Regions from separate parts of the Pseudomonas sp. KH_046_1 genome, predicted to be linked through region 2. Evidence: predicted binding sites of a transcription regulator. Region 2 holds the regulator's gene; each other region holds the start of a gene.

The links. The regulator FliA, encoded in region 2, starts transcription of late flagellar genes. The targets are predictions, from matches to a motif close to CTAAAGTTTNNNNNNNNNNNGCCGNTAA.
Region 1: a site for FliA is predicted at 2,075-2,102, ahead of flgM (flagellar biosynthesis anti-sigma factor FlgM). Genes of this name have one in related genera too.
Region 3: a site for FliA is predicted at 1,951-1,978, ahead of AC3IT9_RS09205 (methyl-accepting chemotaxis protein). Genes of this name have one in related genera too.
Region 4: a site for FliA is predicted at 1,818-1,845, ahead of AC3IT9_RS22630 (methyl-accepting chemotaxis protein). Genes of this name have one in related genera too.

The regions. Positions count from the first base shown of each region.
Region 1 is NZ_CM174481.1:4,872,177-4,876,524, reverse strand. Features, by position in the region: gene AC3IT9_RS22320 (MFS transporter) at 1-291, shown strand, start outside; gene AC3IT9_RS22315 (flagellar brake protein) at 358-1,104, opposite strand; gene AC3IT9_RS22310 (flagella synthesis protein FlgN) at 1,197-1,664, opposite strand; gene flgM (flagellar biosynthesis anti-sigma factor FlgM) at 1,713-2,039, opposite strand; gene flgA (flagellar basal body P-ring formation chaperone FlgA) at 2,206-2,964, opposite strand; gene AC3IT9_RS22295 (chemotaxis protein CheV) at 3,048-3,980, shown strand; gene cheR (protein-glutamate O-methyltransferase CheR) at 4,026-4,348, shown strand, end outside.
Region 2 is NZ_CM174481.1:1,707,959-1,712,306, forward strand. Features, by position in the region: gene flhA (flagellar biosynthesis protein FlhA) at 1-12, shown strand, start outside; gene flhF (flagellar biosynthesis GTPase FlhF) at 24-1,352, shown strand; gene fleN (flagellar synthesis regulator FleN) at 1,469-2,299, shown strand; gene fliA (RNA polymerase sigma factor FliA) at 2,296-3,036, shown strand; gene AC3IT9_RS07750 (chemotaxis response regulator CheY) at 3,205-3,576, shown strand; gene AC3IT9_RS07755 (protein phosphatase CheZ) at 3,598-4,348, shown strand, end outside.
Region 3 is NZ_CM174481.1:2,009,026-2,013,373, forward strand. Features, by position in the region: gene AC3IT9_RS09200 (alpha/beta family hydrolase) at 1-167, shown strand, start outside; gene AC3IT9_RS09205 (methyl-accepting chemotaxis protein) at 353-1,918, opposite strand; gene AC3IT9_RS09210 (CPBP family intramembrane glutamic endopeptidase) at 2,024-2,815, opposite strand; gene acnA (aconitate hydratase AcnA) at 3,007-4,348, opposite strand, start outside.
Region 4 is NZ_CM174481.1:4,947,674-4,952,021, forward strand. Features, by position in the region: gene AC3IT9_RS22625 (PepSY domain-containing protein) at 1-18, shown strand, start outside; gene AC3IT9_RS22630 (methyl-accepting chemotaxis protein) at 79-1,704, opposite strand; gene AC3IT9_RS22635 (transporter) at 1,977-2,999, shown strand; gene AC3IT9_RS22640 (hypothetical protein) at 3,252-4,118, shown strand; gene AC3IT9_RS22645 (TylF/MycF/NovP-related O-methyltransferase) at 4,115-4,348, shown strand, end outside.

The sequences.
Region 1 (4,348 bases), 3.2 Mb from region 2:
AGTTTCTTCGCGTTGGTGCTGGTGTGGCGGATTCGCCCGAAAGCGGTGACCAACCTGCATCAGGTCGACGACGCACCGCTGCATCACGTGGCCATGCCGGACAATATGACGAGTTCGCCACTGGTGGCCTGCCTCGACCCGCGTGTTGATGAGCAGGTGGTGCAGGATCAGATGTGCAACCCGGTGAATCCGGAACCGCCAGCCGAACCTGAATCCGAATCAGAAACCGATCAACCGCCAGAAGACCCTGATTCGGGGCGCGAGCAAAGCTTTACCGAGGCCAGGCCTTAAAACCGGGGGACAAAAAAACGGGCAGTCACCGCAAGGGACTGCCCGTTTTTTTGTTGAAGCGCTCTATCAGAGATCGTCTTTGTCGAAACGACGTGCTTCACGTTGCAACTGATAGACGAAGCGTTCGACCTGACGCTGCACCAGCCCGCTCATGTTATGGAAGCGAACGCCGGCGAAGGTGGTGGAAATCCTTTCTTCGAAGTGCAGATAACGCAACTCGACCGGCGCGGTCATCTTGCCAAAGGGCAGTTCGGCGTTGAAGCGGTCGTAAACCTGACCCAGTTGCAGGCTGCCAGTGATGTCGCCGTCGAAGCGCAGTTTGCAGCCGGTAGCGGAAATATCCAGCAGCTTGCCGCTGATGGGGGCCTTGAGCTTTTCGCCGTCGAGGTTGACGTTGACCAGTTGTGCCAGTTTCAGCGCGGCGCGGAACGCATTACGGCGCTGGTGGTACACCACTTCGTCGGGCAGGGCGCCGCGATAGCAGCGGCTGCCAGCGGATTCGTCGATGTTCAACCGGCCGTTGCTTTCCCAGGCAATGCGTACGCCTTCGTGGAAGCCTTCGACCCTGAACGGCTCGCCCGCCAGCAGGTAGCGCTCGCCATCACGGGGAATCATTTCGTCCAGGGCAATCATGTTGCTGTCACGGTCCAGGTCCACCAGATAGCTCTGGAAGCGCTGGCTGCGCTCGTGGAACGTGATGATCAGCGGGTCATGGCTTTCGAGCAGCTGGCGCAGGTTGCTGGAGATTTCCAAGGGCGTGGAGAGCACCTTGGGTGGCTGCGGAGCATCATCCACGGATAAGGCATTGGACACGGTTAATCAATCTCCAGACAAAATTTGACTACGGCAGTATGGCAGTTTGCCAGTATGTTGCGCGTCTTGATAGAGCGGGGGCATTGACCGGCTCATGCCTGGCTGAGCGGGCGCGGCTTGGCAAGCTTGGAGAATGTTCCGCTGGCATCGTAAAGCGCCGGGGTTTCACCGCCGGTGAGGATTTTCAGCTGGGTGGCCGTAGCGGCCTGCTGAGTGAGGATCGACTGGCCGTTGTTGGCGTTGATGGCCTGGCACTGAGCCAGGAGATCGGTCAGCACGTCACTTTGCGCCAGCAACTGCTCGCCAATGCTCGACTGGCCGGCCAATTGCTCCAGACCGCCGCGGTTGGTCGGCAGGTTGAGGCTGGCGAGAATTTCACTGCGCTTGCGGCCATGCTGTTCGAGCAAAACGACCAATGCCTGTTTCTGCGCCAGGATGTTCTCGAGCAATGGCATGTCGCGGCCATGCAATGCGAGGGATTCGGTCTGCAGTAATTCCAGCAGGTGTTGCGCCGGGGCAAAGTCGTCGGTGATCAGTTGCAGTAGATTATTGTCGTGCATGGCTGGCCTTGGGTTTTAAGCGTCCAAAAGCCTGGCGCCGGCGGTGGCCTAGCGCTGGGCTTCGAAGTTGAGCAGTTTGCTGGCTACACGGTTGCTGTCGACTTTATAGCTGCCATCGGCAATCGCTGCTTTCAACTCGGCCACGCGGGCGTTGTCGACGGCAGGCTGATCGCGCAGCTTGTCAGTGACCTTCTGCAACTGTTGAGCCTCATTGCTGAGATGTACCGATTCCCCGCTTTTGACGGTACCGGCCTGTTCGGCCGCGGACTCCAGCGGCGCGGATTTGCCGGCCTCGGCGCTTTCCTTGCTGACGCTGGTACGTGTACTGCCCGTAAGGGACGAGGAGCTGTTCAATCGGCTGAAATCGATGACCATGATAAAAACCTCTGGGAATTTGGACGCTTGCCATGGTTTCGGCCATTCCCTGGAAAACTTTAGGCCCATTTATCAATGAACCTTGCGCGCGCCAGCGCTTGCCGTGCCTGGAACACAGTCTAGGGAACAGCCGCGGCAAGCGCCACATTCTGATGAACAGAGCGCCTTACATGGACACTTCCACCTGACCCGGCGCCATGACCTGCGCCTTGATGACTCGCTGGGAGTTGAGGTTTTTCACCCGGATCTGTTCGCTCAGGCTGCCGTTTGACAGCGCTTCGCCCGGCATGCGCACGCTGAGCGTACCGCTGCGGGCGGTAATTACCACCTGATCACCCTTGCGGATGACCTCGGCCTGTTCGATATGCACCAGGGTAATCACCTGGTCGGCGACCATTGGTCGGGTCAGTCGCTGCCCGATCGCCTGATCGAGAGAGGTCAGGTAGCCCTGGCTGGTGAGGCTGATATCGCGCTCGCGCAGGACCACATCCCCAGGCTCGACAATGGCGGCGCGGCGCAGTGGCCGGGCGCTGGTCACGACATCGCGAAACAGGCGGATTTGAGCGGGCACGAAGACTGTCCAGGGGGAAACGCCCTCGCAGCGAACCTTGACCGTAACCCGTCCCAACGGCTTGGGACTCTCAAGCGTTGCTGTCAATTCCCTGTCGCACATGGGCATGTGCATGCGCGGATCGAGCGGGTTGACCTGGATCTCGTAGCGACCTTCCGTTTGGCTGGTAGCCAGATAGTCTTCTACGGTGAATTCAAGAAAGCCCTGAGTGACGCCGATAAGCATGTCAGGCAAGGTAACCGCGTCAGCAAGGGCAGGGCTGCCAGCGTTGAACAGGCAAACAGCCGCCAGCACGCCGAGCAATTTTCGGCAGGGTGTGGTCAGGCGTCGGAAAAATGTCGGTTCTGTGTTCATAACGATTAAAAAAGCAAGCGCCGTGCCGTTTAGTGATGAAGGCGCGTCGCAACAACACTTGGCGTTGGTGTAGGAGTCTGGGCATGGCTGGTGTAATGGATTCGGTAAACCAGCGCACGCAACTGGTGGGGCAGAATCGCCTTGAGCTGTTGTTGTTCCGTCTCGACGGCCAGCAGCTGTACGGGATCAACGTGTTCAAGGTTCGGGAGGTGCTGCAATGCCCCAAACTGACGCTGATGCCCAAGTCCAGTCCTGTCGTGTGCGGCGTGGCGAACATCCGGGGGGCGACCATCCCGATCCTTGATCTGGCGATGGCGACCGGCTCCGGTGCGTTGAAGGACAAGCACAACCCTTTCGTGATCATCACGGAGTACAACACCAAGACCCAGGGTTTCCTGGTCCGCTCGGTGGAGCGCATCGTCAACATGAACTGGGAGGAGATCCATCCGCCGCCCAAGGGCACCGGGCGCGATCACTACCTGACGGCGGTGACGCGGGTCGATAACCAGCTGGTCGAAATCATCGACGTCGAGAAGGTGCTGGCGGAAGTTGCGCCGACACCGGAAGCGATTTCCGTGGGCGTGGTGGATGTCGAAACCCAGCACAAGGCGCTTTCGTTACGCGTGCTGACGGTCGACGACTCATCGGTGGCGCGCAAGCAGGTCACGCGTTGCCTGCAAACGGTCGGCGTCGAAGTGGTGGCGCTGAACGACGGTCGGCAAGCGCTGGACTACCTGCGCAAACTGGTCGACGAGGGCAAGAAGCCGGAAGAAGAGTTCCTGATGATGATCTCCGACATCGAGATGCCGGAGATGGACGGGTACACCCTGACGGCGGAAATCCGCAATGACCCGCGCATGCAAAAGCTTCATATCATCCTGCACACTTCGTTGTCGGGGGTATTCAATCAGGCGATGGTCAAGAAGGTCGGTGCCGATGACTTCCTGGCCAAGTTCCGTCCTGATGACCTGGCATCCCGGGTAGTCGACCGGATCAAAGCAGCAGATATCAGCTAGGGGCTCGCACCCCTGGCAGTCAACACGATTTAAGAGGCGGCATCATTGTCTACGGGTAATTTGGATTTCGAACAGTTCCGGGTATTCCTGGAAAAAGCCTGTGGCATTTTGCTCGGTGAAAACAAGCAGTACCTGGTCTCCAGCCGTCTCAACAAACTGATGGAACAGCAAGGCATCAAGTCTTTGGGTGAGTTGGTTCAGCGCATGCAGACCCAGCCGCGCAGCGGTTTGCGCGAGCAGGTGGTGGATGCCATGACCACCAACGAAACCCTGTGGTTTCGTGACACCTACCCGTTTGAAGTCTTGAAGAACAAGGTACTGCCCGAAGCGATTAAGGCCAGTCCCGGCCAGCGCCTGCGCATCTGGTC
Region 2 (4,348 bases):
CCCAACGGCTGAGGTAGTGGTTTATGCAAGTTAAGCGTTTTTTCGCCGCCGATATGCGTCAGGCCATGAAGCTGGTTCGCGATGAGCTGGGCGCTGATGCCGCCATCATTGGCAACCGCCGGATCGCTGGAGGTGTCGAACTGACGGCTGCACTGGATTACAAGTTGTCGGCGCTGGCGCCGCGGGTTCCGAACATGGAACTCGAAGACGAGCTGCGCAAGACTCAGTCGCGGATCGTCACTGCCCAGGCCGAACTGAGTCTGCGTGGCGACGGCGAGAGCGACAATGCGACCAATCGCCAGTTGTTCGCCGGCTTGCCGCTCACCGCAGCCGAGCCGTTGATCGAGCCCACCTACGCCGAACCCCGTCGCCCCGCACCGGCCGCTGCACCAGCCTCCACTGGCGTGGACCCGCGCGCGTTCGACTCGATGCGTTTCGAGCTCAACAGCCTGCGCGAACTCATGGAAGTCCAGCTCGGCTCGCTGGCCTGGAATCAGCTGCAGGGCAGCCGTCCGGACCAGGCCAACCTCTGGCGTCGCCTGCAACGCATCGGCCTGTCCGGCCCGCTGTCGCGCGACCTTTTGGCGATGATCACCGATATCGAAGAGCCTCGTCAGGCCTGGCGCATGTTGCTGGCGCACCTGGCGCGCATGATCGTTACCCCGGAAGTCGAGCCGCTGGAAGAGGGCGGTGTGATCGCCATGGTCGGCCCGGCCGGCATGGGCAAGACCACCACCCTGGCCAAGCTGGCTGCCCGTTACGTGCTCAAGTACGGCGCGCAGAACATAGCGCTGGTGAGCATGGACAGCTTCCGCATCGGTGCCCAGGAGCAGCTCAAGACCCTGGGGCGCATCCTCAATGTGCCGGTGACCCACGTCGATCCGGGCCAGTCCCTGGTGCAGGCGCTGGAACCCTTGCTGCGCAAGCGCGTGGTGCTGATCGATACCGCCGGCCTGCAGGCCAGCGACCCGGCCTTGCGCATGCAACTCGAAAGCCTGGCCGGTCGTGGCATCCGCTCGAAAAATTATCTGGTCCTGGCAACCACCAGCCAGAAACAGGTTCTAACCGCCGCCTATCATAGTTACAAGCGTTGCGGGCTCGCTGGCTGCATCCTGACTAAACTGGATGAAACGGCTAGTCTGGGTGAGGTGTTGAGCCTTGCCATCAGTCATGAGTTGCCGGTGGCCTACCTGACCGATGGCCCGCGGATCCCGGATGATTTGCATCTGCCGCGTCGTCACCAGTTGGTCAGTCGCGCCGTGAGCGTGCAAATGCAGGAAGAACCCAGCGAAGAAGCCATGGCTGACATGTTCGCTGACATCTACCACAGCCCGACCAAGCAGGTTGGCTGAGGTAAAAATGAACAGTTTTTGTACCTACATCGATGGTCTGCCATGCATTGTTCCGTTTGTGAACGCGCAGCCAGTAATGTGGCCTCCGTCTATGCAAGACAAGGTAAAGAAATAACATGGGCAGCATGCATCCCGTACAGGTGATCGCGGTGACCGGCGGCAAAGGTGGCGTCGGGAAAACTAATGTGTCAGTGAACTTGTCCCTGGCTCTGGCTGAGCTTGGCCGGCGCGTCATGCTGTTGGACGCCGACCTGGGACTGGCGAACGTCGACGTTCTGCTGGGCCTGACACCCAAACGTACCCTGGCCGACGTGATCGAAGGCCGCTGCGAACTGCGCGATGTACTGTTGCAGGGACCCGGTGGCATCCGTATCGTTCCGGCCGCATCCGGCACTCAGAGCATGGTGCATCTGAGTCCCGCGCAACACGCCGGCCTGATCCAGGCCTTCAGCGATATCGGCGACAACCTCGACGTATTGGTGATCGATACCGCGGCGGGCATTGGTGACTCGGTAGTCAGTTTCGTTCGCGCAGCCCAGGAAGTGCTGCTGGTGGTGTGCGACGAGCCGACCTCGATCACTGACGCCTACGCATTGATCAAACTGCTTAACCGTGACTACGGCATGAACCGCTTCCGGGTCCTGGCCAACATGGCCCAGAGCCCGCAGGAAGGGCGCAACCTGTTCGCCAAGTTGACCAAGGTCACGGATCGCTTCCTCGACGTCGCCCTGCAATACGTCGGCGCGGTGCCCTACGACGAAAGTGTGCGCAAGGCCGTGCAGAAGCAGCGCGCCGTCTACGAGGCGTTCCCGCGTTCCAAGTGCTCGCTGGCATTCAAGGCCATCGCACAGAAGGTCGATACCTGGCCGCTGCCTGCCAACCCGCGCGGGCACCTGGAGTTTTTCGTCGAGCGGCTCGTGCAGCAGACAGCAGGACCGGTTCTATGACAGCAAGCGGTTACAACCTCTACAAAAAATCGGCGCGTGATGCGCAGTACGAGCTGATCGAGCGTTACGCGCCGCTGGTTAAACGCATTGCCTACCACTTGTTGGCGCGCCTGCCGGCCAGTGTCCAGGTCGAAGACCTGATCCAGGCCGGGATGATCGGCCTGCTTGAAGTGTCGACCAAATATGACGCCAGCAAAGGCGCCAGTTTCGAGACGTACGCGGGCATTCGAATCCGCGGCGCCATGCTCGATGAAGTGCGCAAGGGGGACTGGGCGCCACGTTCGGTTCACCGCAATACACGCATGGTCAGCGACGCCATTCGCTCGATTGAAGCGAAAACCGGCCGTGACGCTAAAGATCACGAAGTTGCGGCCGAACTCCAATTGAGTCTCGACGATTACTACGGGATTTTGAACGACACCCTGGGCAGCCGGCTGTTCAGTTTCGACGATCTGTTGCAGGACGGCGAACACGAAGGGCTGCACGAGGATGGCGCGAGTGCTCATATCGAACCGTCACGCGACCTGGAAGATGAACGCTTCCAGGCTGCGCTGGCGGATGCGATTGCCAATTTGCCGGAGCGTGAGCGACTGGTGTTGGCGCTGTACTACGACGAAGAGTTGAACCTCAAGGAAATCGGTGAGGTCCTGGGGGTCAGCGAATCTCGGGTCAGCCAGTTACACAGCCAGTGCGCGGCCCGTTTGCGGGGGCGTTTGGGGGAGTGGCGAGCGCGCTGAAGGCAGTGTGGGGGACACTGCGAACGAGGCCGGTGTGGTGTTGAACTGCGCCGGTCGCGATCTGTTGTGCTCCAGACAGTCATCGAGTGCTTTGCCGGATTGATTGAAATGGCGCGTCCAGGTGCTGGGCGCGTTTAAGACTGCTTGGAGGTCGAATTGGACAAGAACATGAAAATCCTCATCGTTGATGACTTCTCAACGATGCGGCGGATCATCAAGAACCTGCTGCGTGACCTTGGGTTCACCAACACCGTCGAGGCCGACGATGGCACAACCGCCATTCCGGTGCTCAACAGCGGAAGCATCGACTTTCTGGTAACGGACTGGAACATGCCTGGCATGACCGGTATCGATCTGCTGCGCCACGTGCGTGCCGATGAAAAGCTCAAGCACTTGCCGGTGCTGATGGTGACCGCTGAAGCCAAGCGCGAGCAGATCATCGAAGCGGCCCAGGCCGGTGTTAACGGCTATGTGGTCAAACCCTTCACGGCCCAGGCGTTGAAAGAAAAAATCGAGAAGATTTTCGAACGCATCGGTTGATGAGTGCGCCACGGGGGAGCTATGGGCAATAACGAAACTTCATTGGGCGACTTTGAGTCGACCCTGAAAAAACACGCCGTCGAATTGGTCGCCAGCCTTGAAAAAGGCAAGTTCGGCGACGCGGTGCAATTGATCCATGAGCTCAACCAGACCCGTGACCGCGGCCTGTATCAGGAAGTGGGCAAGCTCACTCGCGAACTGCATAGCGCGATCGTCAATTTCCAGATTGACCCGCACATGCCGCAAGCCGAAGAAGTGTCGCAGATCACCGACGCCACCGAGCGTCTGGGCTATGTCGTGAAGCTGACCGAGGCAGCGGCCAACCGCACCATGGATCTGGTGGAAAGTGCCACGCCGCTGGTCAATGGCCTGGCGGATGAAGCCAAGGTCTTGAGCGCGGACTGGGGACGGTTCATGCGTCGTGAGGTCGGCGCTGAAGAGTTCCGCGAACTGGCCCGGCGGGTCGACGGATTCCTGGTGCGCAGCGGCACGGACAATCGCGCGGTGTCGGGCAACCTCAACGACATCCTGCTCGCCCAGGATTACCAGGACCTCACAGGCCAGGTGATCAAGCGTGTGACCCAGTTGGTCACCGAAGTTGAAAGCAACCTGCTCAAGCTCGTGCTGATGGCCAGTCAGGTGGACCGCTTTGCGGGCATCGAGCATGACCGCGAAGCGATGCTTGCAGAAAAAGATCCACAAAAACATCTCTCTCAGGGTGAAGGTCCGCAGATTCATGCCGATAAAAGAGAAGACGTTGTGTCCGGTCAGG
Region 3 (4,348 bases), 300 kb from region 2:
CGTTGGGCAACCGGGAGGCGGTCGAGGGGTATGCGCTATCGCCGGGTATCGAGGTGTTCTGGCTGGTGGAGGGGGATCATGATCTGAAACCGTTGAAGGCTTCGGGGTTTAGCCATGAGCAGCATTTGGCGGCTGCGGCGGGGAAGGTGGTTTCATTTCTTCAGTGATGTTTTGTGCAGGCTGTGATGGCCCCATCGCGAGCAAGCTCGCTCCCACAGTGATTTTTGGTGTGGCTCAAAACCCTGTGGGAGCGAGCTTGCTCGCGATGAGGGACTATCAGGCAACATCACTTTCACAGACTCAATAAACCCGGAAGTTCTCACTGTCCGGGTTTTTGTCATTCCAGCCTCTTTCAGCGGTTAAACCGCTCCACCAACGAATATTGCGTGTTGGCAGTCCTGGTCAGCTCTTCACTCAGCAACGCCGAGTTCTGTGCCTGTTCCGCGGTCTGGTCCGCCAGTTGCGAGATGTTGCTGATGTTGCGGCTGATTTCTTCGGCCACGGCACTTTGCTCTTCGGTCGCAGCAGCGATCTGGGTGGTCATGTCGGTGATGTTGGCCACCGCTTCGCTGATCCCTACCAGTGCCTGGTCCGCTTCCAGTACCCGCGCCACGCCTTCTTCCGCCTGACGATGTCCGGCTTCCATGGTTTGCACGGCGGTGCCGGCGGTTTGCTGGAGCTTGGCGATCAGCGCATGAATCTGCCCGGTGGACTCGCTGGTGCGTTGCGCCAGCTGACGGACTTCGTCGGCCACCACCGCAAAACCACGACCCATCTCGCCGGCACGGGCCGCTTCGATGGCGGCGTTCAGGGCCAGCAGGTTGGTCTGGTCGGCGATGCCTTTGATCACGTCGACCACGCCGCCGATTTCGTTGCTGTCCTTGGCCAGCTGGGTCACGGTCACACCGGTTTCACCGACCACCACCGACAGACGCTGGATGGCTTCGCGGGTTTCCCCGGCGATGTCACGACCACGACCGGTCAGGCGATTGGCTTCCTGGGTAGCATCGGCGGTGCGTTGCACGTGGCTGGCGACTTCCTGGGTGGTAGCGGCCATCTGGTTGACAGCGGTGGCCACTTGCTCGGTTTCGACGCGTTGACGTTCCAGGCCGCTGGAGCTGTTGTGCGCCAGGGCATCGGACTGTCTGGCCTGATCGGTCAGGTGTTCGGCTGTGTCCTGCAGGCGCGTCAGGCAGGTTTTCAGGCGTGCTTCCTGACTGAGGATGGACATTTCCAGACGCGCCTGGGCGCCGCGACTGTCGGTGTACATCTGTGCGATCAACGGATCGGAGGTGGTCTGCTCGGCCAGGCGCAGCAAACGCTTGAGGCCACGCTGTTGCCACTGGAGACCCATCAGGCCCAGCGGCACCGAAAGACCGGCAGCCAGGGCAAACCCCCAATGGGAGTTCAGCGATGCACCGATCATGAAGCTCAATTGGCTGACCAGGATGAACGGCAGCCAGTCCTGCAGGATCGGCAACCATTTATCCGAGGAGGGAACGGCCGACTTGCCCTGGTTGATGCGTTGGTAGAGCGCTTCGGCGCGGCGGATCTGTTCGGCGCTGGGCTTGACCCGCACCGACTCGTAACCGATCACCTGATTGCCTTCGAAGATCGGTGTCACATAGGCGTTCACCCAGTAATGATCACCGGTCTTGCAGCGATTCTTGACAATGCCCATCCATGGCAAGCCTTGTTTCAGCGTGTCCCACATGTGTGCGAACACCGCGGCCGGGACGTCGGGGTGACGGACCAGGTTGTGCGGTGCACGGATCAGTTCCTCTCGGGGAAACCCGCTGATCTCGACGAAAGCGTCGTTACAGTAGGTGATCATGCCCTTGGCATCGGTGGTGGAAATCAACCGTTGCTGAGCCGGGAAGGTCCGCTCGCGTTGTGTAATAGGCTGGTTGTTACGCATGGCTTTTTTAATCCGCAAGGCTTTCAAGTGCTGTATCGGCAAGGCCGGCGGATTGTTGAGATTATTTTTTGATTATCAGTGATGCGTCGCAAAGTGGCCCTTGCATCAGCCGGCGAGCATCGGATAGGTGAACAGGCCGAAGTGCAGCAGGTTCAGGCCAAAGTGGCTGGCGATGGCGGCGCCCAGCCCGCCGAACCGGTAGGCCAGGCCATAGCCGACCCCGGCCAGCGTCGCCAGCAACACCCACTGCCATCCTGCGCCGATATGGGCCAGGCCGAAGACCAATGACGCCAGCAGCAGGGCGAGGTGTTCACCGTAGGGCCGGTCTTTCAGGTACCGGCTCAGGCCGCCCTGGATGTAGCCACGGAACAGCGCTTCCTCGACCAGCGTCACCAGCAGCAGATTGTTCAGCAACCACAACCAGGCTTGATCCGGCCATTTTGGCGCCCAGGCGATGACCCCGAGCAACAGTGCGCCGCCCAACGCCAGCAGGGCGCTCAAGGTCAGTGCCAGTGCGGTGGCATACAGCGATAGCCGAAGTGAACGGCGGCCGACAATCCACGGACACACCAGTAACAGCCAGAAGCCGATCAGCGGTTTGTCCAGATTCAGGTGCATGGCGAATGACGCGGCGTTGTCGGTGAAACGCTGAGGATCGATAACGCGACCGTTGTAGAAGCCGGGTAACCAATGCGTCGCCAGGGCCAGGGCCAGGACGATGAACAGGCCGTGGCCGAGGTAGCGGACAAAAGGGATCTCGCGTTGGCGGACGGCGACACCCGCGACCAGCAACAAAAACACCGAGATTGCCGAGAGCCAGCCGAGATGGCCGTAGGTCAGTGCCAGGCCGTAGCCGAAGGAAAGCAGGGCCAGAGACATCCATGGCAGGGCAATCATTTGAAGTCCTTGAGTCGGAATTTGCGATGCATCCCAAACCCTGTGGGAGCGAGCTTGCTCGCGATAGCTTACTGACTGTCGGCAACAATGTTGAATGTTATGTCCATATCGCGAGCAAGCTCGCTCCCACATAAATTTTCGTGACCCAAACACAAACACCGCCCGAAGGCGGTGTTTGTGTCGGTCGTCCGTTACGAAGCGATCAACTGCCGCAACACGTAATGCAGAATCCCTCCGGACTTGAAGTACTCCACCTCATTGAGTGTATCGATGCGGCACAACACCTCGATCTTCTCGCTGCTGCCGTCTTCGCGGGTGATGGCCAGTGTCAGGTTCATCCGTGGCGTCAGCTCGACGCCGGTCAAGCCGAAGATGTCCAGGGTTTCGCTGCCATTGAGGTTCAGGCTCTTGCGGTTCTGATCCAGCTTGAACTGCAACGGCAGCACACCCATGCCCACCAGGTTGGAGCGGTGAATCCGTTCGAAGCTTTCGGCGATGACCGCTTTCACCCCCAGCAGATTGGTGCCTTTGGCCGCCCAGTCGCGACTCGAACCGGTGCCGTATTCTTGGCCGGCGAACACCACCAGCGGCGTGCCTGAAGCCTGATAGCGCATGGCGGCGTCGTAGATCGACATTTTTTCCCCGGTGGGAAGGTAGCGGGTGTTGCCGCCTTCTTCGCCGCCGAGCATTTCGTTGCGTATGCGAATGTTGGCGAAGGTGCCGCGCATCATCACTTCATGGTTGCCGCGCCGCGAACCGTAGGAGTTGAAATCCCTCGGTTCCACGCCTTTGTCGCGCAGGTATTGCCCTGCAGGGCTGTCGACCTTGATGTTGCCGGCCGGGGAGATGTGGTCGGTGGTCACCGAGTCGCCGAGCAGTGCGAGGATCCTGGCGCCATTGACATCCTTGACCACTGGCGGCGGGCCGCCGATGTCGTCGAAGAACGGTGGGTGCTGGATATAAGTCGAGTCGGACTGCCAGACATAGGTCGCCGCCTGCGGTACTTCAATCGCCTGCCATTGCGCGTCTCCGGCAAACACTTCGGCGTATTCCTTGTGGAACATGGCGGTGTTGACCTGACTCACGGCGTCGGCAATTTCTTTGCTGCTTGGCCAGATGTCCCGCAGGTAAACCGGTTTGCCGTCCTTGTCATCGCCCAACGGCTCGCGGCTGAGGTCGGTGCGCACTGTGCCGGCCAGCGCGTAGGCGACCACCAGTGGCGGGGAGGCCAGCCAGTTGGTTTTCACCAGCGGATGCACCCGGCCTTCGAAGTTGCGATTGCCCGAGAGCACGGAGGCCACGGTGAGGTCGGCTTGCTGGATGGCTTTCTCGATGGGCTCCGGCAGCGGCCCGGAATTGCCGATGCAGGTGGTGCAGCCATAGCCGACCAGGGCGAAGCCCAATTCATCGAGGTAACGGGTCAGGCCGGCCGCCTTATAGTAGTCGGTGACCACTTTCGAGCCGGGGGCCAGCGAACTCTTCACCCAGGGTTTGCGTTTCAGGCCTTTTTCCACGGCCTTCTTCGCCACCAGC
Region 4 (4,348 bases), 3.1 Mb from region 2:
AACAAACAGGACACGTAATCGCGAAACAGACAAAAGCCGCACGATGGGAACATCGTGCGGCTTTTGCGTTTTCGGGATTCAAGCGCTCAGGCGCGCCGTCACCTCGTTTAACCGCCCCGACAAACCGTGCAGGTTGGTGCTGGCCGCTTCAGTGCGCTGCACGTTGTCCAGGTTGGTGCTGGCGATGCTGGTGATCTCGGTGAGGTTGCGCGAGATGTCTTCGGCCACCGAGGTCTGCTCTTCGGCGGCAGTGGCGATCTGGCGGTTCATGTCGCGGATGGCTTCCACGGCCAGGGTGATGCGTTCGAGCATGGCGCCGGCCTCCGTCACTTGCTGCACGCTTTGTTCGCTGCGTGACTGACCGCTTTCAATCGCCTGGGCCGCTTCGATTGCACCGGTCTGCACGGTCTGGATGATCTGGTTGATCTCGATGATCGACGCCGCCGTGCGCTGGGCCAGGCTGCGCACTTCATCGGCCACCACCGCAAATCCGCGTCCGGCCTCACCGGCGCGGGCCGCCTCGATGGCCGCGTTGAGCGCCAGCAGGTTGGTCTGTTCGGCGATGCCGCGAATCACTTCCAGGACCTTGCCAATGCGCCCGCTGTCGGTTTCCAGTTGGCGGATGACCGTGGCGGTGTTGGCAATTTCACCGCGCATCTGGGTGATCGTATGGATGGTGCCCTGCATGACTTTTTCGCCCTGCTGGGCGGACTGGTCGGCATCGTCGGCGGCCCGCGCCGCTTCGGCGGCATGACGGGCGACTTCCTGTGCCGTAGCGGACATTTCGTTCATCGCCGTGGCCACCTGATCGGTGCGGTTGAACTGCTCGTTGGTACCGCCGGCCATCACGGTGGCGATCGAATTCAACTCACCGCTGGCGCTGTCCAGGTCCGACGCACTGCACTGCAAACGGCTGAAGGTTTCAGCGAGGAAATCGCGCAGGGTGTTGGCGGCCATCGCCAGTTTGCCCAACTCGTCCTGACGGGTGCTGGCCACGCGCTCGGCAATACGCCCCTGGCTGAGTTGCGCCACGTATTCGATCAATTTGCGGATCGGTTCGACCAGGTTGCGGTTGACCAGCCACAGGCTCAGCAGGCCGATCAGCAACCCCGAAACCAACATCACAATGATCCCCAGCATCACCGTGCGATCGGCAGCGGCGCTGATCAGTGTCGATTGCTCGGCGCCCTGCTTGCGCAACTCGCTGACCAGTTCACTCATCTGATCGCTGGCGGCGCGGTCCACACCCTTGACCGCCGCGTCGCCCGCCGCAGGATCACCACCGGCGGCCACGAACGCGTCCCGGCCCTTCTGATAGGCCGCGCCCAACTGGCGATGTTCGTCACGCAAGCGCTCGATGCGGCTCTTGAGTTGCGGTTCGATACCCTTCTGCGCGGCCAGTTCGCCGAGGATGTTTTGCACATCACGCTGACGGTCTTCGAACTGCCCCCAGTACTTGCTCAGGTCCGCCGGTTGCTTGCCGCGCAACAGGACGTTTTTCCACTCCTGCACCTGCACCTTGAATTGCAGGTTGGCTTCATCGATCAATTGCGAGGTATGCAGTGGGCCTTCGATCAGATTGGCGTAGTTCTGCACGCCGCTGGAAAGGAAGTGAAAGCACGCCAGGGCGATCAACAGCATCGCCAGCAGGCTGCCGCTCAGCAGGGCGAGAATTTGTGCTCTCAGGGACTTTTGCAAAAGCATCAGATGGTACTCATGACAGGAATGAGGCACGCCCCGTTAAGGCGTGAAAAGTGTCCGGACTTCCCTGTCTGCGCTCCCGGCCTAGGCCTGCGGCGCGCAACTCAACCCAAGCGTGATCGGCTAGCCAGAGCGATTCTTGAGAATATCCCGACCGCCGGTAGAGCAATCGTTTGCGTTATTTTCCCGTCACCAAAACGTCATCCCCGCTTGCGATGATGCCGCTCAAGTGAACCTGCGAAACCTGCGACAGGCGTCTCCCCTTGCGAGCCCTCATGAACCACAGCATCGATCACAGTCATCGCGACACGGATCTGTTCGGCCTGCTTTACGGTTTCAGCTTTCGCCCCGGTGAGGCCGGTCGGGAAATCAATTCCGCCGAGGCCTTGCAGTACCTGCAACAACCGGAAAGCGACGAGCAATTTCTCTGGCTGCACTTGAACCTCGCCCACGCCGCGTGCGAACGCTGGATGAAAAGTCATCTGGAGTTACCCGAGGAATTTTTCGAGGCGCTGCACGAAGGCTCGCGCTCGACGCGCATCGAACATGTCGACTCCGCGTTGCTGGCAGTGGTCAACGATGTAGTGTTCAACCTCAGCAACATGGTCTCGTCGGATGTCTCGACCCTGTGGGTGTGCGCCCGCAGCCAATTGATCATCAGCGCACGCCTGCAACCGCTGCACTCGGTGGACAAATTACGCTCGTCGGTGAAGGCCCGGGAGTGCTTTCGCTCCCCTCTGGAGCTGCTTGTGCATCTGCTGCGCGACCAGGGTGAAGTGCTGACCCAGATCGTGCGCAAGACCAGCCAGAGCGTGGACCAGATCGAAGACGAATTGCTGTCCTCACGGCTGTCGACCAACCGCGCTGAACTGGGCGCCAATCGCCGGGTGCTGGTGCGCTTGCAACGGCTGCTGGCGCTGGAGCCAGGCTCATTGTTGCGCCTGCTCAACCGGCCGCCGCAATGGCTGCAAAAAGAAGACGTGAAAGAACTGCGCAAATCCACCGAGGAATTCGCGCTGATCATCAACGACCTCACGGCGCTGGGTGAGCGGATCAAGCTGTTGCAGGAAGAGATCGCCGCCAACATCAACGAACAGACCAACCGCACGCTGTTCACCCTGACGGTGGTGACGGTGCTGGCGCTGCCGATCAACATCATCGCCGGTTTCTTCGGCATGAACGTCGGCGGCATTCCGCTGGCCGGTGATCCGGAGGGTTTCTGGGTGCTGGTGGCGCTGGTCGCGACCTTTACCGTGATTGCCGGGCGCTGGGCGTTTCGTAAGCAGCAGGATTATTGACCGCAGCTGGAATCTTGTGGGAGCGGGCTTGCTCGCTCCCACAGGAGTGCAAATCCCAGGGTCGCAGCCTGGGTTCGAAGCACATCATCCCGGCGGGTTTTCCCGTCGGGATTTTTTTCGTCCAGCGGCACGGCATTTGCTCGCATGCTCAAAGGCTTGCGCTTTATTGACGCACCACACGTCCGCCAGCCCTTCAGTTTGTCAGCCTGTTGCCGACTCTTATGAGAGCCAAAGTATTCCTGGGTGAGAACCGTGAACTTATTCATCAATCAGTTGCACAAGCACGCTGATTTCAGAAGTGCGATCTACGCTGGCGACATCTTCCTCAACACCGAACTGAAAGCGGCAAAGGAACTCTGTGCCTTTGCCCAGGAAAGCATCACCGCCGCCTTCGATGGCGAGACCAATCACCAGGCGCTGCACACGCTGATGCCGGTGGAAGAGTTCGTGGTGCTGGTGACCCGCCTCAAGGGCCAGTTCACCAACAGCCTGCGTGCCAAGGAGCTGATCCGCAGCTTCACCGACGAAATCGGTGCCGCTCCCGAGGAGTTCATTTTCGACGTACCGCGCATCCGTGTCGTGCCCAACTACGACTACCTGCACGCCGGCGTCAGTTATGCCTACAAGCCCCATCGCGATACCTGGTATGGCGGTGTCGATTGCCAGATCAATACCTGGATGCCGGTCTACACGATCCAGCCTGAGCAGACCATGATGATCAACCCGGCCTACTTCGACGTCCCGGTGAAAAACACCTCGGCGCAGTGGAGCCTGTCCGACTGGATCGGCGTGCAACGCCAGCGCGCCAAGGACAACGTCAAGGAAGAGGCGCGCCAGCACCCGGTACCCACCGAAGCGATCAACAGCGCCTCTGAACTGCGCATTGCCGGCAACACCGCCGAGATGCTGGTGTTCTCGGGTTCGCACCTGCACGGCACCGTGCCCAATTACACGCAACACACCCGCTTCAGTGTGGACTTTCGCCTGATGCACCTCGACGACCTCAAGCAGCAGCGCGGCGCGATCAACGTCGACAGCGCCTGCCCGGATGTCGGCGCCGGTTTCAAAGACTACTTCCACGTCCACGACTTTTCGAATTTCCGAGGAATCCCGCAATGACCAAGCGTCGCATCACGCCCGCTGAGGCCCAGTACAACGAAACCCGTACCAACGTCCTGAAACGGGTCGATGCCGAATACGTGGCTGACGCGCCGTTCGTCTTCGCCAACCGCATTGGCGTGACCGCCGCATTGTCGCGCATGGAGCTGTTCAAGAAGGTCGCCGAAGTGCCGGGCGCGATCATTGAGTGCGGCGTGTACAAGGGCAACTCGTTGATGCTCTACATGCAC